Regions from separate parts of the Anoxybacillus sp. LAT27 genome, predicted to be linked through region 3. Evidence: riboswitches for the same ligand, from Rfam matches in the RefSeq annotation. Region 3 holds a riboswitch; each other region holds the start of a gene.
The links. A riboswitch is a leader RNA that binds a small molecule or an ion and turns the genes downstream of it on or off. The one in region 3 is predicted to bind thiamine pyrophosphate.
Positions count from the first base shown of each region.

Region 1: it holds a riboswitch for thiamine pyrophosphate, as region 3 does, so the genes downstream of both, thiM (hydroxyethylthiazole kinase) here and tenA (thiaminase II) in region 3, are expected to answer to the same signal.
Region 2: it holds a riboswitch for thiamine pyrophosphate, as region 3 does, so the genes downstream of both, thiC (phosphomethylpyrimidine synthase ThiC) here and tenA (thiaminase II) in region 3, are expected to answer to the same signal.

Region 1 covers NZ_JAIWYK010000076.1:25,275-32,706, forward strand. Annotated here, with positions in the region: gene LD028_RS07870 (right-handed parallel beta-helix repeat-containing protein) at 1-614, shown strand, start outside; gene LD028_RS07875 (nitrous oxide reductase accessory protein NosL) at 598-1,044, shown strand; gene LD028_RS07880 (ABC transporter permease) at 1,041-1,850, shown strand; gene LD028_RS07885 (ABC transporter ATP-binding protein) at 1,843-2,544, shown strand; gene LD028_RS07890 (histidine phosphatase family protein) at 2,594-3,220, shown strand; gene LD028_RS07895 (thermonuclease family protein) at 3,217-3,744, shown strand; gene hcp (hydroxylamine reductase) at 3,775-5,064, opposite strand; TPP riboswitch at 5,228-5,343, shown strand; gene thiM (hydroxyethylthiazole kinase) at 5,399-6,193, shown strand; gene thiE (thiamine phosphate synthase) at 6,194-6,847, shown strand; gene LD028_RS07915 (enoyl-CoA hydratase) at 6,890-7,432, shown strand, end outside.
Region 2 covers NZ_JAIWYK010000068.1:41,696-49,127, forward strand. Annotated here, with positions in the region: partial or broken gene LD028_RS06240 (CapA family protein) at 1-69, shown strand, start outside; gene LD028_RS06245 (zinc ribbon domain-containing protein) at 273-647, opposite strand; gene LD028_RS06250 (DUF975 family protein) at 813-1,475, shown strand; gene mqo (malate dehydrogenase (quinone)) at 1,727-3,217, shown strand; gene LD028_RS06260 (hypothetical protein) at 3,308-3,487, shown strand; gene thiC (phosphomethylpyrimidine synthase ThiC) at 3,552-5,255, opposite strand; TPP riboswitch at 5,363-5,477, opposite strand; partial or broken gene LD028_RS06270 (permease) at 5,567-5,713, shown strand; gene LD028_RS06275 (hypothetical protein) at 5,732-5,893, shown strand; gene LD028_RS06280 (HipA domain-containing protein) at 6,017-6,343, shown strand; partial or broken gene LD028_RS06285 (HIRAN domain-containing protein) at 6,348-7,104, shown strand; gene LD028_RS06290 (NYN domain-containing protein) at 7,414-7,432, shown strand, end outside.
Region 3 covers NZ_JAIWYK010000422.1:40,927-48,358, forward strand. Annotated here, with positions in the region: gene LD028_RS11115 (MDR family MFS transporter) at 1-462, shown strand, start outside; gene LD028_RS11120 (glycoside hydrolase family 13 protein) at 660-2,324, shown strand; gene LD028_RS11125 (PepSY domain-containing protein) at 2,452-2,964, shown strand; gene LD028_RS18025 (hypothetical protein) at 3,006-3,140, opposite strand; gene LD028_RS11130 (class I SAM-dependent rRNA methyltransferase) at 3,250-4,434, opposite strand; TPP riboswitch at 4,566-4,673, shown strand; gene tenA (thiaminase II) at 4,761-5,456, shown strand; gene LD028_RS11140 (ECF transporter S component) at 5,431-6,021, shown strand; gene LD028_RS11145 (ABC transporter ATP-binding protein) at 6,025-7,432, shown strand, end outside.

The sequences.
Region 1 (7,432 bases), on a different contig from region 3:
AATTAGATTATCGTGGATACGGGGCGCTCATTTACGATAGCGAACATGTAGTGATGCACAACAATACATTTCTGTATAATAGCACAGCTTTATCGTTACAAAACGCACGTCATTGTCATGTAAAAGACAATGAATTTATCGGTAACTATCGTGCATTGCACAGCTTATATGAAAATCCCGATATCATTGTTGTGAAAAATGAATTTTTAGGAAATATGGAAGATGCACTTATCCAAGGAGCACCCATTGCATTTGATGATGGAAGTAAAGGAAATTATTGGGACACCTATCAGTTCTATGATTTCAACGATGATGGAGTCGGTGATACCCCACATCGCATTCGTTCTATGTATAGTCGACTGCTGCGGAAATGGCCAAGTGTGCAATTTTATTTTCAAAGTCCGGCGTTATCACTTCTTGATACAACGGAGTCATTTTTTACGCAAGCACAGGCGCAAGGGGAAGACCGCTTCCCACTTATACAAGTCGATCGCAATAAAAACGAAACAACCGAAAGATCGTGGAAACTGTTGCTGTTTGGAAGCATTTTATTTGTAAGCAGCTTGCTTATGATTGGATATGGAAGGAGAATGACACATGAAAAAAATTGCTAGCCTTTTCTTTGTATGTTTTCTCGTCGCATGTAGTGGAGCGAAAACGTACGAGCCTGAAGAAATTAATCCAGATATTGATGTATGTGTAGTTTGTAATATGAGTATAACAGCAGAACCATATGCTACAGAAATAATTTTAAAAGATGGAACGGTGCATAAGTTTGATGATATTGGGTGCATGATCGAGTGGATGAATAAAAGCAACGAGGACATTGCAAAGAAATACGTTCGCGATGTAACAAACGGGGAGTGGATTGAGCTTGAGCACGCTGTTTTTGTATACAATCCAAATTATTGGACGCCGATGAATTATGGGGTCGTTTCATTTGCAAACAAAAAACATGCCAAAGTATACATGGAACAAGAAGGAAATGGAGAGTTATGGACGTATGAGCAATTAAAAAAACATCGGTGGGGATTTGAACAATGAATACAGCGATAAAGTACCAATGGATGATGATGATTCGTAGCAAATGGCTTATCACTTTTGCCGTTTTGTTTGCCGTTTTATCATCAACTGTGATCGCAAGTAGCGGACACGAGGCATCAGGAGTATTTACACGTTCGACCGCGGCTTTATTAAATTTGTCCCTTTTGCTTGTCCCACTCGTTGCTTTATTAGCAGGTAGTTTGTTTATTGCGGGGGAAAAGGAAGACGGCCGATTATCGCTTATATTAACATATCCGGTTTCCACTCACTCTTTAACGCTTGGTTTATATGTGGGGAGCTGCCTATCACTATGGACAGTTGTTGCGCTCGGGTATGGAAGTGCAAGTATCGCTCTTTTTGCAACAGGAGGGACGTGGTCGACGTTTGTTTTCCTTTCATTTGTATTCACCATTGTATTAACAAGTATTTTTTTAGCGATTGCTTTATTCGTTGGACTTGTTTCCTCTAATCGTTTACAAGCTCTCGGTATTAGTTTATTTATTTGGGGGTTTTTCGTTTTATTTTATGAATTTATCGTATTATTTTTGTTATCAATTGTTCCAAAGCAATGGACCATTTTTTTATTTGCTTTATCTATCATATTGAATCCGGTTGAACTCGTGCGTGTTTGGACCGTGGCTGCTCTGAAAAGTAGCGCACTATTTGGTCCGCAATTATATGAATGGTCAAAATGGGCAGAGAGTGCAAGTGGCCAGCTTACATTTATTGCAATCGCATGCATATGGATCATTGTGCCGTTGTTTTTAGTAAACGTATGGATGAAACGAGGGAAACGTTATGCTTGAAGTGAGACAATTGACGAAAATATATAACGAACAAAATAAAGTAGAAAACATTTCTTTTTCTGCTCAAGAAGGACAATGTTTAGCGTTATGCGGCGGTAACGGTGCAGGAAAAAGCACGATTATTAAAATGCTAATCGGACAGCTCCCACCAACGAAAGGAGACATATATGTAAACGAACAACCAATTCAAAACAACGACAAGCAATGGTTTTCGTTTATGCCGGATCATCTTCAATTTCCCCCGCTTTTAACAGGTTATGAAGTGTTATCTTTATTTGGACAATGGCAAGGAGCAACAGACGAGCGGGTGAAACAATGTTTAGATGTTGTCGGACTGACGAATGATCAACATAAGCAAGTAAGGATGTATTCAAAAGGCATGCAACAGCGGCTCGCTTTTGCGCAAGCGCTCTTAGCGGATGCCCCATTGCTTATTTTAGATGAACCAACAAACGGTTTAGATCCGTATTGGGTATGGGAATTTAAACGACTTATTCGTTTGGAAAAGGAAAAGGGAAAAGCTATTATTTTTTCGACACATATGCTGTCAATAGTTGAGGAAATTGCAGATACTGTCGTATTTATTCATCAAGGACAAATGCTTATATACGATTCGGTTTCCGCGCTTTGTCAAGATGGAAAATCGTTAGAGTCTATATTTTTTGCACAAATTTCACAACATATGTCATACTGAAAAAGTAAGCAAATATTGCTTGCTTTTTTCATTCGAAGGGGGAGGTAAAGTGTTAAAATTATACGTCATTCGTCATGCTGAAACAGAGTGGAATGCACAACAGCGCATGCAAGGATGGAAAGACTCGCCTTTAACTGAAAAGGGAAAAAAACAGGCAGCACTTTTACACGATCGGTTTCGTACAGTCCCATTTACTGCTGCGTATTGTAGTCCGAGCGATCGAACAAAAGAAACAGCACAAATTGTTTTAGGGCAACGTCATGTGCCAATATATTTTGATGAACGGCTACGTGAAATTCACTTAGGTGATTGGGAAGGGAAAACAATTGCAGAAATTGCGCAATCCGACGAGCAAAATCATTATCATTTTTATCATAACCCAGATGCATACAAGCCGATTATTGGCGAGACGTTTTTTGATGTTCAACGTCGAGCTATTGCTACGATCCAACATATAGCTGAAAATCATTCAGAAGGTCATATTCTTATCGTTACACATGGCATGGTGATTCGCACGCTTCTTGTATATTGGAAACAACAAACGCTTGCGGAGTTGTGGAAAAATAGCCGTGTATACGGTACGAGTGTGACGATCGTATCGTTTGACGGGGAAAAGTGGGACGTGGAATGCGAGTCGGACATTTCACATCTTAAAAGTGAGCTGACACATTTATGAGAAAATGGGCTATGTTTTTTACGGCAATTGTCTTTATTGTCGGTTGTACATCGCAAAATAAAGAGAAAACATTTGTTACGACAGTAGAATATGTTGTTGATGGGGATACAGTAAAAATAAAAAAAGATGGCGAAATTGTAACGGTTCGTCTACTAAATATCGATACCCCCGAAACGTATCGCGAAAAACAGGCGTATGGCGAAGAGGCAAAACAATTCGCTAAAGACGTTTTGCTTCACAAAAAAGTGACAGTTGAACTAAGCGCAAAAGAACAACCGTACGATCGTTATGGTCGATTGCTTGCGTACATATGGTTAGAAGATGGAACTTTATACCAAGAAAAAATTGTACAAGAAGGGTTTGCGCGTGTTGCTTACGTATTTGAACCGGACACAAAATATGCAAAAAAATTGTATAAAGCACAAGAAAAAGCGAAAAAAGCAAAAAAACGAATATGGAGTGTCGATGGATACGTGACAGAAGAAGGATTTAATATGAGTGTATGGTTAAATAAAGCTTCGTAAATGTGAAAAGGGCTGGATGAAACAGCCCTTTTAATGTGCGAGCATCGCTTGCATATCTTCTTCTACATTACCGATGAGCTTGAGACCGAACATGTCTTGCAATACGTGTAGCACGCCTTCAGAAATAAAGTGCGGTGCTTTCGGTCCAATTCGAATGTCTTGAATGCCTAAACTAAACAATCCGAGTAAGATTGCAACTGCTTTTTGTTCAAACCATGAAAGAACGATGCTGACCGGTAACTCATTGACTTCACAGCCGAATGCTTCCGCAAGCGCCATTGCAATTTTGACAGTCGAAATCGAGTTGTTGCATTGCCCTAAATCAATATATCGTGGAATGTTCGTGCCAGGAACAACCCCGTAGTCGACATCGTTAAAGCGGAATTTCCCACAGGATGTCGTTAAAATGACAGTGTTTTTCGGTAACGATGTAGCTAACGTGCGATAATATTCACCGCCTTTTCCAGGAGCGTCGCAACCTGCGATAACGAAAAAGCGTTCAATTTTTCCTTCTTTTACAGCTTGAATAATTTCTGGTGCAATTTGAATTACAGTTTCGTGATGGAAACCAGTCACTAACGTTTCATCCGATTCAATGTTTGCTTCTGGAAGTTGTAGCGCTTTCTCAATTAACGGCGTGAAATCATCATTTTCGATTTTTTGCACATGTTCTAATCCGGCTACATCGTATGAAAACATGCGATCAGCATATGAACCTTTTATCGGCATGACACAGTTTGTTGTCGCTAAAATAGCACCAGGGAATTTTTCAAATAGGCGACGTTGATCGTACCATGCTTTTCCGACATTTCCTTTCAGATGTTTATATTTTTTTAATTGTGGATAACCATGTGCTGGGAGCATTTCGGAATGTGTGTAAATGTTAATTCCTTTTCCTTCTGTTTGTTTTAATAGTTGTTCAAGGGCAAATAAGTTATGTCCTGTAACGAGAATACATTTTCCTTCAATTCTATTTTGCGTTACACGAACAGGTTGAGGAATGCCAAGTCGTTCTGTATGTGCTCGATCGAGTAGTTCCATTACGCGAATGGCTGCTCTCCCGACTTTCATCGCCATGTCTATATGTTCTTGTACGTTAAAGTTAGAGTTTGTTAACGTCATATATAACGCTTCATGTGTCGTTGTATCAACGAACGGATCGGTATACCCAAGTTGATGGGCATGCGTGCGATATGCTGCAATTCCTTTTAATGCAAATACGATCGTATCTTGCAAACTTGCAATTGTTTCATCTTTCCCGCAAACTCCAACAACAGTACATCCCCCTGTTGGTGTTTGTTCACATTGATGACAAAACATTATGACCCCTCCTTTTCTTATTGACACTTTAACAATAGGAGAAAATATGTACGTCGTAAGTGATACATATCACACTTTCATACAAAAATATGAACGAAATTTGACAATAATCCATATTGAATCAAGAGAAAGAATGTATTAAAATGAAAGAAAATTGAATCAATCAAACTACTAGGGGTGCCGGATGGCGATGGCTGAGAGGAAAACGCGCAATCAGTTTTCCAACCCTTTGAACCTGATCTGGTTTGTACCAGCGGAGGGAAGTAGGCTATGTTTTCGATATGCAAACTAGTCGATTCTGTCCGACTAGTTTTTATTTTTTAAGGGGGAATGAATGATGAATGTAGGACAATGGTTAATGCGTGTTAGAAAGGAGTCACCACTCGTACATAATATGACAAATGTCGTGGTGACCAATTTTGTTGCGAATGGTTTGCTTGCTGTAGGCGCATCTCCTGTTATGGCGTATGCAAAAGAAGAAGTAGCGGATATGGTTCGGTTAGCTCGTGCTTTAGTGTTAAACATTGGCACGCTAAACGAAACAGACGTAGAGGCGATGTTAATTGCCGGAAAAGCAGCAAATGAGGCAAACATTCCTGTCATTTTCGATCCTGTTGGAGCTGGTGCGACAGCGTACCGCACCGAAACAGCCAGACGTATATTACGTGAAGTAAACATTTCGATTTTACGTGGGAACGCATCGGAAATTGCGAGCATTGCGGGTGAACAAGTACGTACAAAAGGAGTCGATGCAGGGGACGTTCAAAGTGACCTCGTGGATGTAGCGAAAAAAGCAGCACTCATGTTTCGTTGTGTAGTCGTTATAACAGGAAAAGACGATATAGTAACCGATGGAGAACGTATTGTAATCGTCTCAAATGGTGATGCGATGTTGACGAAAGTAACAGGGACAGGTTGTTTGTTAAGTTCGGTATTAGGTGCATTTGCAGGTATAGGAGACGATATGATGATGTCATCAGTTGCTGCCCTCGCTTATTACGGTGTGGCGGCTGAAAAAGCAACCAAACAAGCAAAAGCACCTGGTTCTTTTCAACTTTCTTTTTTAAATGCTTTACATGAAACGAGTGCAGAAGAAGTTGATCAATACGCGCGTATTCAAGGGGAATAAATGATGAGGCAGAAGCTATCGTTGTATTTCGTTATGGGAAGTATCGATTGTACGAAAGATCCGCTCGCTGTGCTTGATGAAGCAATTAAAGGCGGTATTACAATGTTTCAGTTTCGCGAAAAAGGAAAGGGGGCGCTTACGGGAATTGAAAAATACCGCTTAGCCGAGAAATTACTTGAACGATGCCGAATGTATAATATTCCTTTTATCGTGAATGACGATGTCGATTTGGCCCTCGCTTTACAGGCAGATGGCGTTCATGTCGGTCAAGAAGACGAAGTAGCTGAACGCGTTCGCGATCGCATAGGAGATAAATATTTAGGCGTATCTGTTCACAACTTAAATGAAGTAAAAAAAGCGCTTGCTGCTTGCGCCGATTATGTTGGATTAGGCCCGATTTTCCCAACTGTTTCAAAAGAGGATGCAAAGCAAGCATGTGGACTGACAATGATTGAACATATTCGTGCCCATGAAAAACGTGTTCCACTCGTTGCGATCGGTGGAATTACAGAACAAACAGCCAAACAAGTGATCGAAGCGGGTGCAGACGGAATTGCTGTCATTTCGGCCATTTGCCGTGCTGAACATATTTACGAACAAACAAAACGACTATATGAGATTGTCATACGTGCAAAACAAAAAGGCGACAGGTGATGTCGTCTTTTTCCTTTGTTCTGTGCAGGATTTTATTCATATATGTCGAAAGAAAATAGCGAACAAACGAAAGAGGGGATGGAGAAGATGGAACATATCGTACTATCATACGAAAATCGCGTCGCAACCATTGAATTGAATCGTCCGAATGCGCTAAATGCTTTACATGAACAAATGTTAACAGAGTTGTTACAAGCGTTAAAAGAAGTTGAAGCAAGTGAAGCGGATATCGTCATCATTCGTGGTCGCGGCAAAGGATTTAGCGCAGGGGGCGACATTAAGACGATGTTGCAATCAACGAATGAACATTCATTCATTGAAGTGATGGAAACGATTAAACAAATAGCGATGACATTGCATCAATTGCCGAAACTAACGATTAGCTACATACATGGTGCCGCTGCAGGATTAGGATTTAGTTTAGCCCTTGCTTGCGATCATGTAATCGCAAATGAACAAGCGCGCGTTGCAATGAATTTCATTGGCATTGGTTTAGTTCCAGATGGTGGGGGACATTTCTTTTTAAATCGAAAAATTGGAGATGTCAAATCAAAACAAATCATATGGGAAGGAAAAATAATGAGT
Region 2 (7,432 bases), on a different contig from region 3:
AGCGATAAAGATACGTTCGTTTATCAGCAAAAATTAACAAACCAACATGGCTCGTATATGAAAAATAAAGTATAATGGAAATAAAAGGAGTTGATTTTATGTACATCGGGGACATTGTATTTCAACTCGTGATGCTCGGCACGTTGCTTGGGGTTTTTGCTGTATTCTGGTGCTGTGTGGTTGACAAGGTCTATAAAGGGAAAAAGAGGGTAAAAAAGTTCGGCAGGCGCCGAACTTTTTATTCATTACTTATTCTCGCGTATCACTTGGATTTATAATGCTTTTCCGCAAGATGGACAAAAGCGGAAGTTTGCTTGTACGTTCGTTCCACAGTGTGGACAAAACTTTTCTCCTTCGATATGACCGAAACGAGTATTGAGCGGATCTTTTTCCTCGTCTTCTTCTACAATATCGACGATCGACATCCGTTCTTTCCCTGTAGCGTTTTTATAATGATACACAGCTTGAAAAATACCGATACCAATGATAACGAATCCGAAAAAAGGAAAGATTTGTGACCCTGGAATGGGAGAATCTTTCGTAATAGAAAAAGTCATAAACGTCCAAAACATACCGAATAAAATGGTGGCGATACTGCCGATAAATCCTTGCATGGACGGTCCACGGCCAGGTTTGATGCTTTTCATTTGCTTTTCCTCCCTTATAATGGATACACCCATTATATACAAAACATAGAAAATATTCATCTCATTTACTAAAAGATCAATAGCATTTTTCAAATAAGTATGTTAGAGTAAAAAGCGCATAGACTATATGTGTAAGTGCGATCACGTAAAAGGAGGTTTTATCATATGACATTATCATTGTTAAGGCGTGAAGCAAGGGAAGCGTTGAAAGGAAAATGGGGCAGTGCCGTGCTTCTTATGCTTGTTTATGCGTTCGTGACCATCGTTTTCCCTATGGTAGTTGAGGTTGTATTAAGTGGAGGATGGGACGTATGGATTGAACAAGAAAACGTGCCAACATCTGTTTCGATCGTCAGTCTGCTTCTTTCACTTGCGCTCATTCCGTTTAGTGTTGTTGTGTATTGGGTATTTTTAGATGTGTATCGTCATGAACCTGTCCGAATCTCTCCAATGTTTACAGTATATCAAGATGGGAAGTTATCATTAAAACTCATTGGCACGTCTGTTTTATTTGGTATTTTTGTGTTTTTGTGGAGTTTGCTACTTATTATCCCTGGAATTATTAAATCGTTATCTTATTCACAAACATTCTTTTTATTAAAAGATCATCCCGAATACGGTGCACTTCAAGCGATTAGCGAAAGTAAAAAACGAATGAAAGGATATAAAGGAAAACTATTTTTGTTATATTTGAGCTTCATCGGCTGGGGGCTACTCTCGATTATAACGTTCGGGATCGGACTTTTATGGCTCATTCCGTACGTCTACACATCGCTTGCAGCGTTTTACGATCAATTTATTCGTACACAAGAAGCGCTGGCTGAGTAAAACGAACAAGGGATAACCTCGTTCGTTTTTTTTTGAATTGAACTAGAAAAATATCAAATCATTTTGTAAAATCATTAAAAAAAGAATATTGTTTCTTTTTATCGAACATATGTAAGTGCATTTGTAATCATTTAATTATATTAACATGTTTGTAATCATGTAGAATAATAGTGACATACTATAATTTAAATGTGTTATAATAAATGCGGAGAGGTTTTTGATCGAATCGATGGGATTTAGGGGGTCCAATGATGAAAACAGATGTCATTTTAATTGGTGCGGGGATTATGAGTGCGACATTAGGGACATTGTTGAAAGAGTTAGCGCCAGAGTGGGAAATTACGGTGTTTGAAAGACTTGATCAACCAGCAGATGAAAGTTCGAACGAATGGAACAATGCCGGAACCGGACATGCGGCACTTTGTGAACTAAACTACACAGTGGAAAAAGCGGACGGATCAGTTGATATAAGCAAAGCGATTAAAATTAACGAACAATTTCAGGAGTCGCTACAATTTTGGTCTTATCTCGTTCAAAATAAGCACATTCGCAACCCGAAGGACTTTGTTATGCCAATCCCACATATGAGTTTTGTGCAGGGAGAAGAAAACGTCGCGTTTTTAAGAAAGCGCTTTGAGCAGATGGCTAATCATCCGTTATTTAAAGGGATGGAGTTTTCTGACGATCCGCAAAAATTGAAAGAGTGGATTCCGCTGATGATGGAAGACCGCATCGTCACAGAACCGATTGCTGCCACGCGCATGGAGTCAGGGACAGATGTGAACTTTGGAGCTTTAACGCGCATGTTATTTGAACATTTAGAACATAAGCATGTCAATTTATATTATAAACATCATGTTGAAGATATGAAACGGACAAGCGACAATTTATGGGAAGTAAAGGTGCGCAATTTAGCGACTGGGGAAGTTGACGTTCATACAGCGAAGTTCGTCTTTATCGGGGCAGGTGGCGGAAGCCTACATTTGCTACAAAAGTCAGGTATCCCTGAAGGAAAAGGAATCGGTGGATTCCCGGTAAGCGGACTATTTATGGTGTGCAACAATCCGGATATCATTACTCAACATCATGCGAAAGTGTACGGCAAAGCGAAAGTTGGTGCACCGCCGATGTCTGTCCCACATTTAGATACGAGATTCATAGGCAATGAGAAAATGTTATTATTTGGACCGTTCGCTGGGTTTTCACCAAAGTTTTTAAAGAACGGGTCGATATTCGACTTAATTACGTCTGTCAAACCGCACAACGTGTTGACGATGCTTGCAGCAGGGGCGAAAAACATGGCGCTTACAAAATATTTAATTGAACAAGTCATGTTATCAAAAGAACAACGCATGGAAGAATTGCGCGAATTTATCCCGAATGCGAAAAGCGAAGATTGGGATGTTATTATCGCTGGTCAGCGCGTGCAAGTCATTAAAGATACAGAAGCAGGTGGCAAAGGAACGCTTCAATTCGGTACGGAAGTTGTTGCCGCCCATGACGGCTCCGTTGCTGCTTTACTCGGTGCATCACCAGGCGCTTCAACGGCTGTTCATGTCATGCTTGAAGTCATTGAAAAATGCTTCCCAAATGAAATGAAACAATGGGAAGCGAAAATTAAAGAGATGATCCCATCATATGGCGTATCGCTAATGAAAAACGAAGCGCTTTTACGCGATGTCCAAACGCTCGCTGCTGAAACGCTTGGCCTAAAAGAAAATATGCCACTTCAAATTGCATAAACATAAAAGGCGGAAGTCGGTGGACTTCTGTCTTTTTTTGTAGTGATCGTGCATGCATTTGTTATAATGAGGAAAAAGGGGGATGAGTGAATGATTTACCTTTGCTTTGTGGTTTTACCGATTATCGCAGGTTTATGGTTTTTTAATTTGGCATTGCTGTTGAAGAAATTGCACCAAGGCCGTGATATTCATAACGAAACATTGTTAGGTACAGTGTTAACAGCGATTTTTGTTTTTTTCTTTATGTACGTATGGATTGGGGTGTCATGAACGGAGCATGTGCACGACTTGTTTTAGATTAACATTATCATACTAAACGAGCACAAGTTGAGCGCTAGCGCTCAACTTGCACGGCATTTGTATATAATGATTTTCCTTGTTCAATGAACTGTTTTGCCTTTTCTTTCATACCTTCGTCTTGCAAAGTTTTTTGAAGTTGATGTGAAATGTTCATGGAACAAAATTTTGGACCGCACATAGAGCAAAAATGGGCGAGCTTTGCTCCTTCGGCTGGCAATGTTTCATCATGATACTCACGTGCGCGTTCAGGGTCTAAAGATAAGTTGAATTGATCGTTCCAACGAAATTCAAATCGAGCTTTTGATAAAGCGTCATCTCGTTTTTGTGCACCAGGATGCCCTTTTGCTAAATCAGCCGCATGGGCGGCGATTTTATAGGCAATAACACCTTCGCGTACATCTTCTTTGTTCGGAAGTCCAAGATGTTCCTTTGGTGTGACATAACAAAGCATAGCCGTACCGTAAGCACCGATTAGCGCTGCTCCAATGGCTGATGTAATATGGTCGTATCCTGGCGCAATGTCAGTAGTGATTGGACCTAATGTGTAAAAAGGTGCTCCATGACAAATTTCAATTTGCTTATCAACGTTTTCTTTAATTTTATGCATCGGAATATGTCCTGGACCTTCAATCATCACTTGAACATCATGTTCCCATGCAATGTTTGTCAATTCACCAAGTGTTTGTAGTTCGGCAAATTGCGCTTCGTCGTTCGCATCTGCGATCGATCCAGGACGCAATCCGTCTCCGAGGGAAATGGCAATATCGTAAGTTTTTAAAATTTCACAAATTTCTTCAAAGTGAGTGTATAAAAAGTTCTCCTCATGATGCGCTAAACACCATTGCGCCATGATGGAACCTCCGCGTGAGACGATACCTGTCGTTCGATTAATTGTTAATGGAATGTAACGAAGTAGCACCCCAGCGTGAATAGTAAAATAATCGACACCTTGCTCTGCTTGTTCAATGAGCGTTTCTTTATAAATGTCCCATGATAAACGTTCCACAACACCGTTCACTTTTTCTAGTGCTTGATAAATAGGCACAGTACCTACGGGAACAGGTGAGTTTCGAATAATGTACTCTCTTGTTTCATGTATATATTTTCCTGTTGATAAGTCCATGATCGTATCTGCACCCCAACGAATGGCCCAAAGCATCTTTTCAACTTCTTCCTCCATCGAGGATGTCACAGCTGAATTCCCGATATTTGCGTTAATTTTAACGTGGAATTTATTCCCTATAATCATCGGTTCACTTTCAGGATGGTTAATGTTAGCTGGGATAATTGCCCGTCCTGCCGCCACTTCTTGACGAACAAACTCTGGATCCATTTGCTCACGTATCGCAACAAATTCCATTTCAGGTGTAATGATCCCTCGTTTTGCGTAATGCATTTGGGTGACCGTTTTTCCTTTTTTCGAACGAAGAGGTCTTCGTTCGAAAGGCAATTTCGTTTTAGGTGTTTGACCATTGTATTCTTCTACATCACCACGTTCTGCTATCCATTTTTCCCTTAATTTTGGTAGTCCTTTATGAATGTTCGGGTTAAAAAGTGGGTCTGTATACGGTCCACTTGTGTCATATACTCGAATCGGTTCATTTTCTCGTATGGATGTTTCTGTCTTTGTTGGTGTTAGTTGAATTTCACGCATTGGAACACGAATATCTTCACGTGTTCCTTGTACATACACTTTTTTACTTGCAGGGAAATGCATCTGTGAAAATAAATTGTTCATCGACATTCTCTCCTTTTTTGTTTTTGTCGGAGTCATGCCAACACGTAAAAAAAATCAGGTTCCGTAATGAGAACCTGATTTTGTCCGCAAATAGCACAAGCAAACAACACTTGCACCATCTACTTCCCTACGCTGGCATCACCCAGATCAGGTTCGAAGGGTCAAAGAACTTTTGCGCGTTCTTCTCTCAGTCCAAGCTATTGGACTCCCCTAGTAGATGAAAAATTATGAACTTTAAGAACAATCTATCACATAATAAAAATATTGTAAAGTATATTTATTCATCGGGGCTGGCATCGGCGTATTCATTCATGGCGCTTATGATTAGCTCTGCGGGCGCAAGTTTACCAGAGATTACACTACTGCATAGCATTTTTCATAAGAAACTCGTTTGGGCGTTCATCGCCTCGGTCATCTCGATGGCGACTTTGTCAGGATTTTTGTTTTACATCATATAAAACATGGAGGAGATTCGTATGTTTAAAAAATTGTTTGAGAAAAAAGAAAAAGGTTGTTGCGATGTGCAAATTATTGAGGTTAAAGATGACGAGAAAAAGGAAGATTGTTGCGAGGGGAAAGAGGACTGCTGCAAAGAGCAAGAAGATTGTTGCGAAGACGACAAACAAACATGTTGCTAGCACCAGAGCACCAGGGGGCCCTGGTGTTTTTTGCATGGGCAGGATTTTTGGTGAGGATGACGAAGTAAAGGAGAAAATTATGTTTTTATTTAGAAGATAAGTGGTCAAAAAGGGATGGGGTTTGTGAATATACTAGACGTTAGCCATTGGGAAAAAGATGATAAAAGGCAAGCATCTGGAACAAGACAAAAGTTTTGGTTAGTTAGTCCACATAACGAAAAACGATATTTGTTTAAAATTCCGAAAGAAAATACAGGAGAAGCGTGGGCAGAAGTTGTTGCCTCAAAGTTAGGGGAGTTGATAGGGATAAATACAATGAAGGCACATTTAGCAATTTATAATGGTTTAACAGGTTGTTTACTGGAAAATTTCGTTGTTGCTAATGCAGAGTTTTACGAAGGCGGTGATTTATTCTTTACGATTGCGGAAGATTTTGATCTGCGGAGGTGAAAACATGATTCGACCTTTTGTGCTTTGGCTTATTTGGCAAAATGAACGTACTCGTCAGCGATATCATGTAGGCAATTTAGTGCATCATGAAGGAAAATACATGTTTTATTATGAGAAGCATGCAAAGAGAAGAGGAGTTATCGAAGCATTAAAAAACGGATATCATCTACATTTAGCTTTCCCAGATGTAAATAAAGTTTATGTATCCGAGCGTTTGTTTGGTCCTTTTGAAAGACGTCTTCCTGAATCGTCGTCGTCCGGATTTTCAAGAAATTCTAGGGGCACACGGCTTATCCGATGATTATACAAATATGGATTTATTGCGTGCTACTGGTGGAAGACTGGCGACGGACACGTATGAGTTTGTACCACCCATTTATGTATACGGCAATGAGTTTGACTTTGATTTTTACATTGCTGGATGGAGATATTATGAAGGGGAACGAGTACTTGATCGGTTGCAAGTAGGGGACGATGTGATATTTCAACTAGAATCGACAAATGAACAAGATCCGAAAGCGGTTGTCGTATTGACGAAACAAGGGGAAAAATTAGGATATATCCCTGCTTTTTATAGTGAATTTATGTTTTGGCTTATTGAAGAAAGTAGTGGGGCATATAAAGCTAACATTCAATTTATTTACCCGAAGGCCAATCCACAGTTAAAAGTAAACATTTGTGTGCGTGGAACGCTGACAACGACAATGAAACAGCTTCAGCTAGACATGGTACACGATATGGAGTTGACAATAACAGTGTAGTAGATAAAAATCACACAAAGCGTTCAGAGGATGGAACAGGCAGCCATCGCCCTCGGTGGAGATGCGGGAGTGCCAACCCGCCTGAAGTTTTGTGAATGGAGTCGATCCATAGCGGGAGGGGCTATGGGTTTTTGTTTTACCACTATGCAATAGGCGAGCTCGTTGCGTTACAAGGATGGTGTGTTGACATGTCGTGTTTTTGTTGTATAATTGTGCATAGAATAAACGCTGTCGTTCATATGGATGGCAGGTCAAGAAGGGAGCGGCATCGTGTCGCTCCTTTTGTTTTTCATGTGAGGAGGGATGTTTTTGTATTCACGCATCGCCT
Region 3 (7,432 bases):
CCAGTTATTACGCTCGCGTTGCAAGAAGTATTTCCGAAGTCGCAGCTCGGCATTGTAACATCATCGAGCCAGTTTTTCCGGCAAATTGGAGGAACATTTGGGGCGACGTTGTTAGGGGCGATTATGAATCATCGTTCGAAAGATTTATTAGAAGCGAAGTTTCTTCCGTTGTTAGAACAATTGCCAGCGCAAGCGCAAGCGATGACAGATTCATTTAAGCAACTTGTTGAATCGAACCCGCAAAGCGTATATTCCGTCATTTTAAATCCGGATACGTTGAAAAAAATTCCTGAACAAATGCAACAAATGTTTGTGCCTGTATTAAAACAAACGCTTGTTGATGCGTTAAGCGATGTATTTTTGTATGGACTGATTTTCGTTGGCATCGGCTTTATTTTTGCAATGTTTATTGGTCGCATTACGATTTCCAATCGAACGAATAAAGTGAATGAAATGGAATAAAAATATAAGTATAAAATAGGCAACGATGATGAATCGTTGCTTATTTTTGTTCGCAGTTAAACCGTTTGCACAATAAAAACGAAATTTTTTATGAAAAAGTGCAACTTCCTCTTTCAACAAAGCTGTTTGTATATTAACATGAAAGAGTAAACAATATTGAAAGCGATTTATGCTGAATGGATTGAGGAGGATTTGGCGTGAAAAGAGCTTGGTGGAAAGAAGCGATTGCATATCAAATATATCCAAGAAGCTTTATGGATTCAAACGGGGACGGCATCGGTGATTTACAGGGGATTATCCAAAAGCTTGACTATTTAAAAGACCTTGGAATCGATGTCATATGGATTTGTCCGATTTATAAATCACCGAATGCTGACAATGGCTATGATATTAGTGATTATCAAGACATTATGGAGCAGTTCGGGACGATGGAAGATTTCGATCAATTGCTTGAAGAAATTCATAAGCGTGACATGAAAGTTATTTTAGATCTCGTCATTAACCATACGAGTGATGAACATCCTTGGTTTATTGAATCGCGCTCATCACGGGATAATCCTAAACGTGATTGGTACATTTGGCGCGATGGAAAAAACGGCAAAGAACCGAACAATTGGGAAAGCATTTTTGGCGGTTCTGCTTGGGAATATGACGAGGCGACGGATCAATATTATTTGCATGTGTTTGCAACGAAGCAACCGGATTTAAATTGGGAAAATGAAGATGTTCGTCGTGCGTTATATGACATGATTAATTGGTGGCTCGATAAAGGCATTGATGGGTTTCGTGTTGATGCGATTTCACACATTAAGAAAAAAGAAGGTCTCCCTGATTTACCGAATCCAAAAGGGCTTGACTATGTCCCTTCATTTGACGGACATATGAATCAAGAAGGGATTATGGACTATCTTCGTGAGTTGAAAATGCAAACGTTTGCGCGTTATGACATTATGACAGTTGGAGAAGCGAACGGAGTAACGGTCGAGGAGGCAGAAGATTGGGTCGGTGAAGAAAACGGCATTTTTAATATGATTTTTCAGTTTGAGCATCTTGGACTTTGGCAAAAAGGAACAGATGGCGGTGTCGATGTTCGGAAATTAAAACGTGTATTAACGAAATGGCAAAAAGGATTAGAAGGTGTTGGCTGGAACGCACTATTCCTTGAAAACCATGACCAACCGCGTTCGGTGTCGACGTGGGGAAATGACGAACAATATCTTGTTGAAAGTGCCAAAGCATTAGGGGCATTATATTTCCTTATGCAAGGAACGCCGTTTATTTATCAAGGGCAAGAAATTGGCATGACGAACGTCCGATTTGAAACGATTGATGAATATGATGATGTCGCCATCAAAAATTATTATCGTATTGAACGTGCTAAAGGGCGTTCTCATGAAGAAGTGATGCAATGGATTTGGAAAAACGGTCGTGACAATTCACGCACGCCGATGCAATGGTCTGATGATGAAAACGCCGGATTTACAACAGGAACACCTTGGATTGGTGTGAATGAAAATTATAAACAAATTAATGTCAAAAAACAGTTGCACGACCCGAACTCTGTGTTAAACTTTTACAAACGCATGATTCAACTCCGTAAACAACATGACGTATTTGTTTACGGAACATACGATTTAATATTAGAAAACCATAAAGCAATTTACGCATATACGCGCACGTTAGGTGATGAAAAAGCGATCGTCATCGTGAACTTAACAGACCGAAAAACAATGTATCGTTACGATTCATTGAAATTAAATAGCGAGCAATTGGTGTTAGCAAACTACGATGTAAAACCGCATAAACATGCGACACGCTTTACATTGCGTCCGTATGAAGCGCGTGTATATTTGGTGAAATAATGAAAATCCCCTTTTCCGACATGGAAAAGGGGATTTTCACATTTTTTTCACGTACTTTTCAAACTTCTCGCAAATTCGTATTTTACATTTACATGTGTAAAACATAAGTGAAGTTGGAGGAAGACAGATGAAAAAAACGCGCAATTTGCATTTATGGATTGGACTCATTTGTTCGGTTTTTTTACTTTTGGAAGCGGTGACAGGATTGTTGTTGACTGAGCGTTGGTTAATGGGCATGGGTGGACATTCGCATGGTAGCCATGAACATGCGCATGGTGATGGAGGTGGACATGCGCAGTTAAATATGATCGATGCAGTAAAAAAAGCGAGTGAATCCGGTGCGTTTTCCATGGATGAAGTTGGTGTCGTGATGAATCATGGGATGTATATGGTACGGTTGAACGATAAAGACGGGACGTTAGTGACGATTGCGCCAGACGGTACAGTTGTGAAAAAAGAAGTCAATAAATTTGCCTCATTTGTGCGTGCTATTCATGTTGGCAAACTTGGTCTTTGGAACCGCCTTATCATCGATGCCGCTGCCATTTCAATTATTATTTTAACAGGGACGGGTATTTATTTATCCGCAAAAATTTTGCGGGCGCAAGCGAAAAAAAAACAACGAAAAGCGGTCGCATAAACGAAAAGCACTTCGCATGAACGATTTGTGCGAAGTGCTTTTTAACTAATTCGTTTCGTTGGTGTTTGTTGAATTTTCCCTGTCCCGTTGCATAGTGAGCATGTTTTATAAAGCGATAAACAAATTTTCATTTTCTTTTTTCCGAAGCATTTTGGACAAATTGTTTTTAATGCCATTGTCATCACCTCTTTAGAAAGCGTTTTCAATTATAGTATACCCTGTTTTTGTGTCATGTGTGCACAATCATTTTGTCCATTTTTAAACAGGTTGGCATGAGCCAACCTGTTACTTACGTGAATGTACTTCGTAAATGGCAAATTTCAAATAATTGCCTTCATCGGCGGCAAGTAGTTTTGGATGGTCGTATCCTGCACCGCTCCAATGAATTTGACGTAAAATTTTCTTCGCATCAAACGCTGCTTCTGTAACCATCGCTTGAAACATATCTGGATGCACATGATACGAACAACTTGCCGTCACGAAAAAGCCGCCGTCTTTCACTAACTTTAAGCCGTTTAAATTAATATCTTTGTAGCCGGCAAGCGCCTTTGGCACCGCATGAGCGGATTTTGCAAACGCTGGTGGGTCAATAATGACGACATCCCATTTTTTCCCCTGTTGTACGCATTCGCGTAAGTAGTCAAACGCGTTCGCAACGACGAAATCCACATTTGTAAATCCGTTTAACTCTGCGTTTCGCTTTGCTGTTTCAATCGCATGTTCAGAAATATCGACAGCGGTCACATGTTTTGCTCCGTATAAGCAGGCGTTTAACATAAATGAACCTGTATGCGTAAAACAATCGAGCACGGTTGATTCGCTTGTAATCAGCGGTTTGATGGCAGCACGATTTTGACGTTGATCGAAGAAAAATCCTGTTTTTTGTCCGTTTTCGATATCGACAATGTATTTCACGCCGTTTTCTTCAATTTGTACGTTCGTATCGCACGTGCCGTACCAAAATCCTTTTTCTTGTTTTAATCCTTCTAATTCGCGCACGTGAACGTCGTTGCGCAAATAAATCGCTTTCGGTTGAAAAACGTCAAGAAGCGCTTGTAAAATCCATTCTTTTCTTTTTTCCATGCCGAGCGATAAAATTTGCACAACGAGCACATCTTCGTACTTATCAACGATGAGCCCAGGTAAAAAATCAGCTTCTCCATAAACGGCGCGACATGAACGAACGCCCGGAATCATCCGTTCGCGATACGCCCATGCTTGACGAATACGGTTCATAAAAAATTGCGCGTTTAATTCGTCGTTTGGATTTTGCGTTAACACGCGCACGATCATTTGTGATTTTGGATTAATATATCCTTTCGCTAAAAAGTGACGTTGATGGTTATATACGTTGACGAAATCCCCCGGTTCAAAATCTCCTTCAATATAATCGACTTCGCTTTGAAACACCCACGGATGTCCAAGCTCGAGCCGTTTTTTTCTTTTTCGTTTTAAAAATACATTTGCCATACATCCCACTCCTGACTATATATTCGCTACTTTAGCATACAGGAAGAACACGATGCGCGCAAATGGTGGAGAAAAATATTTGACAATTCCATGAAATATGCTAATATTAGTGACAAAGTGAATGATGCAAATGATTCCACTAGGGGGGCCTTTAGATAGGCTGAGATCAAAGTGTGCCTTTGAGACCCTTAGAACCTGATCTGGATCATACCAGCGTAGGGAAGTGGAAACGGTGCGAAGTGTGTCTTTTATTAATTTCCATCGTTTACAACCACTTTCTTTGCGCAAAGAAAGTGGTTTTTTATTTTTCTTAAGGGGGAGAGGTTATGTTGTTTTCAGAGCAGTTGCGCAAAGCTGTCGATCCGATTTGGGAAGCGAGCTTTCATCATCCGTTCGTGAAGGAGCTCGGGGAAGGAACACTTGATTTACGTTGTTTTCGTTATTATGTATTACAAGATTCATATTATTTGACACACTTTGCAAAAGTGCAAGCGCTTGGCGGGGCGATGGCTGATGATTTACAAACGACCGCAAGCATGGCGCATCATGCGCAAAGTACGTATGAAGCTGAGCTTCGTTTACATGAAACGTTTATGAAAGAGCTCGGCATTACAGAAGAAGAAAAGGCGTCGTTTGTTCCTGCTCCAACTGCGTATGCGTACACGTCCCACATGTATCGCGCGTCGTTTGCAGGACGTTTTGGCGATGTATTAGCTGCCATTTTACCGTGCTATTGGTTGTATTACGAAATTGGTGAGCGGTTAAAACATTGTAAGCCGAATCATCCAATTTATGCACAATGGATTGAAGCGTACGGCTCTGACTGGTTCAAACAGCTTGTCGAACAACAAATTGCGCGTTTAAACGACATCGCAAAAACAGCTAGCGAAAAAGAGTTAGAGCGGATGAAGCAACACTTTGTGATCAGCAGTCAATATGAATATTTATTTTGGGACATGGCGTACAAATTAGAACGTTGGCCAATTGAAGAGGAGGATGTTTATGCAAACGAAAGGGCTTAAATTAACAGACGTATTAACGACCGTTGTGGTGGCGATTGTGTTTGGGATTGTGTATAAAGTGTGGGGACCGCTTTACTATGCGGTAAAACCGCTTGGACTTCATCTTGATCAACTCATTTATGGCATGTGGTTCATTGCGGCAACTGTTGCCTATTTATTAATTCGTAAACCAGGAGTGGCGCTACTTGCGGAAGTGGCTGCGGCATCAGGAGAGTTTTTAGCTGGTTCTGAATGGGGGCTTGAGGTGCTATTTTACGGCTTTGTGCAAGGGTTGCTCGCCGAGCTTGTTTTCGCTGCTTTCCGCTATAAACGTTTTGATGTGGCGGTTGTGTCGCTTGCAGCGGTTGGTTCAACGATCGCTTCATTAGTGCTTGATTTTTACAAAGGATATATCGACCAATTAGCATGGTGGAATTTAACGTTATTTATCGGTGCGCGTTTCATTGGAGCGATCATCATTGCTGGCGTATTTGCTTATTCGCTTGTGAAAGCGCTCGAAGCGACAGGTGTGACGCAATTGTTGCGTCCGACGACAAAAGAAGATTACGACTCGCTTGATAAATAGAAGGTGACATCATTGATCCATATCGAACAATTGCGCTTAAAATTCCCGGGGGCAGAAAAGCGGTTATTTACCGATGTATCGCTTTCGATTAAAAAAGGAGAAAAAGTGTTGCTTTTAGGCCCATCGGGATGCGGAAAATCCACGCTTTTGCAAGTGATGGCGGGCATTATTCCGCGCTCGATCGATGTGCCGATGAAAGCGAGTAAACTGCACATTCCAAATCGTGTAGGCTATGTGTTTCAAGATCCCGATGCCCAGTTTTGTATGCCGTATGTTGATGAAGAAATGGCTTTTGTTCTCGAAAATCTCGGTGTGCCACGTGCAGAGATGGAAGAAAAAATAGCGCACATGCTTCGCCTTGTGCGCCTTCGTCTTCCGCACGTTCATGTACCGATTCAAACATTATCTGGAGGAATGAAACAGCGGTTAGCGATTGCGTCAGTTTTAGCGCTTGAACCTGATGTGTTATGTTTAGACGAACCGACAGCACTTCTTGATGAAGAAGGAACAAAAGCGGTGTGGGAAACGTTAAAAGAAGTGGCGGAGGATCGAACCGTTGTCATTGTTGAACATAAAATTGATCACATTGTTAATTTTGTCGAGCGCATCATTTTATTTAACGAATATGGTGAGATCATCGCTGACGGCGGAACGAATGAAATTTTTTCAACGTATCGTTCGTTTATTACAGAACAAGGGATTTGGCATCCAGACGTGTGGGAAACGTATAAAAAGCCAAAAACAGCGCAACAACCGTATGCACATGGGGATGTTCTTTTACATGTACAGTCGCTTCGCGGCTTTCGACAAAAAGAAGAAAAAATAGCGGTCGACGAGTTAGTGATTCATGCGGGTGAATGGATTGCGGTTACAGGGGAAAACGGTGCAGGGAAAAGTACGTTGTTGCAAAGCTTAATGAAACTTATTCGAACAGAAGGCGATATGTATTGGCAAGGAGAGCTTGTCAAACATGAAGAATTGTTATATGACAACATTGCTTTTGTGTTCCAAAACCCCGAGTTTCAATTTGTTACAAATCGTGTAGATGATGAGTTAGCGTACTCTTTCCGTCTTGAAAAACGTCCAGAGCATGAAATAGCCAAGGAAGTGGAGCAACTGCTCGAACGGTTTCATTTAAGCGCGCAACGGCATTTACATCCATACCAATTGTCGATCGGGCAAAAGCGACGACTAAGTGTTGCTGCGTCGGTGACGGAGCAACATCGCCTATTGCTTCTTGATGAACCGACGTTCGGACAAGATGCAAAAAATACGTTTGCGCTGCTCGAATGGCTTGAAGCGTATCGACAACAAGGAAAGGCAATTGTCATGGTAACACACGATGAACGTATCGTGTCTGAATTCGCGACAAGACGATGGGTCATTGAAAGCGGAAAGATTGTCGCTGATG